DNA from 3 places in the Pseudoalteromonas sp. MER144-MNA-CIBAN-0113 genome. Region 1 is predicted to be linked to each of the others. Evidence: predicted binding sites of a transcription regulator. Region 1 holds the regulator's gene; each other region holds the start of a gene.
The links. The regulator sigma-54, encoded in region 1, starts transcription at its own class of promoters, with help from an activator protein. The targets are predictions, from matches to a motif close to GTTGGCACGNNNNTNGNNT.

Region 1 (2,197 bases):
GTTGCCTACATGGATGTAGGTAAGGAGCGTGAGCAGGACGCGGAAGCTTTGCTCGGTTTTGACTTAGCCCACTAGGTTACAAACCTCGCGCCGCAATTAAACCGCCCCTAGTTTGAACAAATTTTAATCCGTAAAGGTCAACAGACCGTAATTTAAAAGGATTGTTAGAGATAAATGAGGCAATCATTACAGCTGCGCATGGGCCAGCAACTTACAATGACTCCACAGTTGCAACAAGCAATTCGCTTATTGCAACTCAGTACATTGGATCTCCAGCAAGAAATTCAAGAAGCGCTCGATAGCAACCCCTTGCTTGAAGTTGAAGAACACGATTACAGCGAAGACACTGCAGGTAAAAACGAACAAAAAGCCGATAACGATGACTTAACGCTAAGTGCCTCAGCTGACGATAAACCTAGCGAGTATGAGCAAGATAGCGGCGAAGCAATGACCAAAGACACCATTAGCGATGATATGGCTATGGATGTTACTTGGGATGAATATATGAGCGCTGCGCCTGCCTCTTCATCGGGCCCAATGCCAGAAGATGAATCTATTTATCAAGGCTCTTCGACTGAAACGCTGCATGAGTATTTAATGTGGCAACTTCAACTGACGCCGTTTAGTCCTACCGATGAAGCGATAGCTATTGCAATTGTAGAAGCTGTGGACGACTCAGGGATTCTAACCCTTGGCTGTGAAGAAATATTAGAAAGCTTTAACCAAGAAAACGACGGCGAAGATGAAGTTGAACTTGACGAAATAGAAGCGGTACTAAAGCGTATTCAACTATTTGATCCAGTGGGAATAGCCGCGCGTAGTTTACAAGAGTGCTTGTGTATTCAGCTAAATCAATTTGATAAAGACACACCTTTTTTAAACGAAACAAAAATGATCTTAACCGATCATATTGATTTACTTGCTGCACGTGACTATCGCACGTTGATGAAAAAAACAAAGCTTAAAGAAGATGAGCTTAAAGAAATCATGACGTTGATTCATACGCTCAGCCCAAAACCGGCAGACACTATTGTTAGAGAAGAGTCTGAATACGTTATTCCTGATGTGTCGGTTAAGAAAGTTAAAGGTCGTTGGGTAGTTGAATTAAACCCAGATAGCATGCCTAAGATCAGAGTAAATAGCCAATATGCAGCTATGTCGCGTACGGTTAAATCAAGTGGTGATAGCCAGTTTATTCGCTCGCACTTACAAGAGGCTAAATGGTTTATAAAAAGCTTAGAAAGTAGAAATGACACGCTACTTAAAGTAACCAACTGTATTGTGCAACAGCAACAGGCCTTTTTTGAACACGGTCCTGAGGCTATGAAGCCTATGGTGCTTAACGATGTGGCTGAAATGGTGGAAATGCATGAGTCGACTATATCGCGTGTTACTACGCAAAAATACATGCATACACCACGTGGCATTTTTGAGCTTAAATATTTCTTTTCAAGCCATGTAAGTACTGAAAATGGTGGCGAATGTTCATCAACAGCAATACGTGCATTAATTAAAAAATTAATCGCTGCAGAAAACTCAGCTAAACCATTGAGTGATAGTAAAATTGCAGATATATTGGCAGAGCAAGGAATTAAAGTAGCGAGGAGAACTATAGCAAAATATCGCGAATCTCTAGCTATTCCCCCGTCTAATCAACGTAAAAGTTTGATTTAAGGCGTACAACAAAGAGGAAAATGTTTATGCAACTGAATTTAACTGGTCGCCATGTAGATATTACCGACTCGCTTAGAGACTACGTAAATAGTAAATTTTCGAAGTTACAGAGGCACACTGATCACATAACGAATGTGCACGTTATTCTCGATGTAGAAAAACTAAACCAAAAAGCTGAAGCAACCGTTCATGTAAGTGGCGCTGAGATTTTTGCCTCTACTGAGCATCAAGATATGTATGCCGCTATAGACTCGCTCATTGACAAGCTAGATCGTCAAGTAATTAAACACAAAGAGAAACTTGCTCGACACTAACACTATGAAACTAAGCTCACTTATCTGTCAGGACTGCAGTAAAGCTGCGGTCCTTTTTAATAGTAAAAAAAGAATTTTAGAATTTATCAGTGAATTGGCTCACAATAAGCTGCCCTATTTAACACAACAAGATATTCTTAATGCATTAACTGCAAGAGAAAAGCTTGGAAGTACAGGCATTGGCCGAGGCATTGCTATTCCACATGGTC
Region 2 (2,197 bases), on a different contig from region 1:
TATTGCAGCTCTTGTAATAAAGTGTCGACCGCTTCGGTATTGTAGTCTCTATGATTTAGTAACGTACCATCTAAATCGGTAAAAATAATGGGCTGACCAATATTGTCGCTAGTTAGCTGCATTGCGACTACATCACGGTGACTATCAAGCTCTATTAATGCATTCGCTTTGGCACTGAGGGTACTTAAATTTTCTCGGGTAATACGCTCAAAGTGAGAAATAAACCAAAGCAGCTGCTCGTCGGTCATGGTACCTGCGCCTTGTCCTTGTTTTGCGATTAGCTTGTGCTCTTGCTCTTGTCGCCATGCAAATACATCGTCAAAACTCGGCGCTTTAAGCATAATTGTGTAGTCAATTTTATTAAATACGGTTTTATACTCATTGGCTAAACAGCTATTAATACAGCGGCGCCATAGTCCTTGCTGATCGTATGATTTTTCTAGCTCATTAATAGGCTCAATTAAGGTAAAAGGCTGCTGTGGCTCACTGGCTACACACCACCCTTCTAAAATAACAATATCGACTGGCTGGCTATTGGTTAACCATTTATTTTTTGCTACAGGTTCATCTTGTTGCTTGTCAAAACGTGGCAGCGGTACATTAACCTCTTTATTTAACAAGCGACTAATGGTTTTATCCATAAGGGCAACATCATGTGTGCCTGGAACTCCACGGGTGGCAAATAAACAATGCACATCTTGTGCTAGCTGCTGACGTTTTTGGGTTGATAAATAAAAGTCATCAATAGAGAGTGCGACACAATTTAGGTGGGTGTTTTGCTCAAACCAAGTCACTAAATAGTCACCAAGCGTGGTTTTTCCTGAACCTTGGCAGCCATTAATCGCGACAAATAAAGGGGCTGTTTTTTTACTGGTTAGAATGTCCTGCGCAATAGCAGAAAAATACTGCTCGCTAATATACTGATATTTCAACGGCAGTTGGTGTTTTACTAAAAAAGCATTTATATCCACACTCTTGATCTCCATATAACAATCCCTGAGTCAACTATAGGGTATGACTAAGGAAATGCAGTTACTAGACCAATATTATTTATTGTTATTTTTTAGTAGGTTAAAAAAAAAGCGCATTTAAAATGCGCTTTTTTGGTGCAATATTTTTAGCCACAGTGCAAACTCAACTCTGGTCGCTCTGTGCTTTGGGTAATACTAAGTTTAATACTATGCCTAAAATAGCACACAAGCTCACACCTTCTAGGCTGAACTCACTACTACCTATGTACATACCACCAATACCACAAATTAAAATAAGTGCCACAATACTTAAATTGCGCGGCTCACTTAAGTCATCGCCCGATTTAACTAAGGTGTTTAAACCAATAACCGCAATAGAGCCAAATAATAAAATCATTATGCCACCCATCACAGGCACCGGAATGGTTTGCAAACTAGCGCCCATTTTAGCAACAAATGCTAAGCAAATTGCGATAATAGCAGTCCACATCATTACTTTAGGGTTAAAGTTTTTAGTAAGCATTACCGCACCAGTTACCTCTGAGTAAGTGGTATTAGGTGGGCCGCCAAATAAGGATGCGGCAGACGTGGCTAAACCATCACCAAATAAAGTGCGATGTAATCCTGGTTTTTTCAAATAATCTTTTTTTGTAACTTGGCTAATTGCCATCATATCGCCAATGTGTTCAATAGCAGGCGCAATTGCCACCGGCACCATAAACAAAATGGCTTGCCATTTAAACTCTGGCAGTACAAAGTTAGGCACTGCCAACCACTGTGCATTACTGACTGTTTCAAACTGCACTACACCTATAAATAACGATAGCGTGTAACCGGCAACAACACCGGCTAAAATAGGGATCAGTTTAAATACTCCTTTGCCCCACACGGCAAACACTAAAGTTACTAGTAATGAGAACATAGAGATAATAATGGCACTGTCGTAGGCAATAATTTGTGTACCACCATCGCCACTTTTACCCATGGCCATATTAACCGCAGCTGGCGCGAGTGCTAGGCCAATCACCATAATGACTGGGCCGACCACAATTGGCGGCAAAATTTTATGTAAGGTTTTTGTGCCTTTAAACTTCACCAATAAACTCAACAGCATATAAGTAAAGCCCGCTGCCATTAAGCCGCCCATAGTGACGGGTATTCCCCACATTTGCACTGAGGCAATAATGGGTGCAATAAACGCAAATGACGAGGCTAAAAAGATAGGC
Region 3 (2,197 bases), on a different contig from region 1:
AGGTTTATAACCTTAAAGAGTGAGCGCAAATAAAAGGGAGTTTATGCAACGGGTTTTAATTGTTGAAGATAATATAAGAGTACAGCAGGTACTCAAACATATTGCTGCTCAATACCTTGATGTTTTGGTTGATTTTGCCTCGTCACTTACTCAATGCAAACAACTCCTGAGCCAAACAAGTTATTCACTCGCCTTAGTTGATTTGCCACTTAGTGGACAAAACGATATGAATGTTGCTCGCTATATTTTATCGCAAGGTATCCCTACGCTATTAATGACAACGCAATTAGAAGAGTCCACGCGCCTAAAAATGCTGGAATTAGGGATTATTGATTACATTATTAAAGATAACCGTGACTCTTACCTTTATGCCATTAAATTTGTAGCACAGTTACTGCGTAACCAAGGGCGAAAAGCGCTAGTTGTTGATAATTCTTTATTGAGCAGTAGCTTGGTTAAGCAAATGCTCGAAAAACAGTTATTTGATGTTATTACTGCTGATAATAGCGCTCAAGCATTGCATATACTTAACCATAATAGGGCAATTAAGTTAGTCATTACTAATCATAATTTAACTGATATGAATGGGTTTGAATTAATTAGAGCAATTCGAAATGTTAAAAGTCGTGAGCAATTAGCCATTATTGGTCTGGCCGATGTATATAGTTATGGTGTTGCCACGCAGTTTATTAAATCGGGTGCAAATGACTTTTTAACTAAGCCCTTTACTCATGAAGAGTTTCATTTTCGAGTGGTAAAAACTATGGAATCGCTATGGCTGGGTGAAGCTATAAGAGCTGATTTATCCCTCGACGCGACTGAGTAAGTCATTATGCTTAAAAAATTAATTAGTACTTAGAACGTTGTACAGCGGGTCACTAGAGATGACGTCTTGCTTTTAACCACCTCGCACCAATGCAGTATTTTGCATAAAAAAAGCGCACCTAAATGGTGCGCTTTTTTGTTTTATATATTATTTATTTTTTTAAGTTTATGTTTTTATTATCAATTTAAAAATGGCACAAAGGTTGGATTGTATAGAGGAAATACAATAACAAGCTAGCGTCCTAAGGGGGCCTTTGTGAAAATGATCAGTGCAATAATAAAGCCATTCAAACTAGATGATGTGCGTGAAGCACTCGCTGATTTAGGCATCGAAGGAATGACAGTGGTTGACGTTAAGGGATTTGGACGTCAAAGAGGGCATACTGAGTTATACCGTGGTGCTGAATATCAGGTTGACTTTATACCTAAAATTAAACTTGAAATTGCTACTCGTAGTGAAAATTGCCAACGCGTTGTAGAAACCATTACCAAAGTCGCTGGAACGGGCAAAATTGGTGACGGCAAAATTTTTGTTTACGACCTAGACCAAATCGTCCGTATTCGTACTGGCGAGCTTGATGATGATGCAATTTAAGGGGGCAACATGGAAAATACAATTATAGAGCTGAAGTTTTCGCTCGATACGTTTTACTTTTTAATGTCTGGCATCTTAGTCATGTGGATGGCAGCCGGTTTTGCAATGTTAGAAGCGGGTTTAGTGCGCTCTAAAAATACCACAGAAATTCTAACTAAAAATATCGCGCTTTATTCTATCGCGTGTACTATGTTTTTGTTGATAGGCTACAACATTATGTACGTAGATAATGTTGAAGGCGGTGTTATTCCTTCGTTTGGTGGCCTAATAGGTAGCCAAGCGGCAGATGCTAATCATTCATTAGAGTCTGACTTTTTCTTCCAAGTAGTGTTTGTTGCAACGGCCATGTCTATTGTATCTGGCGCCGTAGCGGAGCGCATGAAATTATGGGCTTTCTTAGTTTTCACAGTGGTACTAACAGGATTAATTTACCCAATTGAAGGTTACTGGACATGGGGGGGCGGCTTCTTATCTGAATTAGGCTTTGTTGATTTTGCAGGCTCTGCCATTGTACATGCAACGGGTGCGGCTGCAGCGCTTGCAGGTGTAATACTACTGGGTGCACGTAAAGGTAAATATGGTAAAAATGGTGAAATTTACCCAATTCCAGGTTCAAACTTGCCACTTGCTACATTAGGCACGTTTATTTTATGGATGGGTTGGTTTGGCTTTAACGGCGGATCACAGTTATTAATTTCAGATAAAGAAAACGCAACAGCGGTAGGTCAAATATTACTTAATACCAATGCTGCTGCAGCTATGGGGGCAATTTCAGCC

Region 2: the regulator sigma-54 is predicted to act here: its motif matches at 988-1,006, upstream of AAEY57_RS10945 (HAD-IIB family hydrolase).
Region 3: the regulator sigma-54 is predicted to act here: its motif matches at 1,016-1,034, upstream of AAEY57_RS01390 (P-II family nitrogen regulator).

The regions. Positions count from the first base shown of each region.
Region 1 covers NZ_JBEOOG010000037.1:20,073-22,269, forward strand. Annotated here, with positions in the region: gene AAEY57_RS11135 (RNA polymerase factor sigma-54) at 175-1,674, shown strand; gene hpf (ribosome hibernation promoting factor) at 1,701-1,988, shown strand; gene ptsN (PTS IIA-like nitrogen regulatory protein PtsN) at 1,993-2,197, shown strand, end outside.
Region 2 covers NZ_JBEOOG010000036.1:22,391-24,587, reverse strand. Annotated here, with positions in the region: gene AAEY57_RS10945 (HAD-IIB family hydrolase) at 1-986, opposite strand, end outside; gene AAEY57_RS10940 (uracil-xanthine permease family protein) at 1,135-2,197, opposite strand, start outside.
Region 3 covers NZ_JBEOOG010000003.1:15,332-17,528, reverse strand. Annotated here, with positions in the region: gene AAEY57_RS01395 (response regulator) at 44-826, shown strand; gene AAEY57_RS01390 (P-II family nitrogen regulator) at 1,082-1,420, shown strand; gene AAEY57_RS01385 (ammonium transporter AmtB) at 1,430-2,197, shown strand, end outside.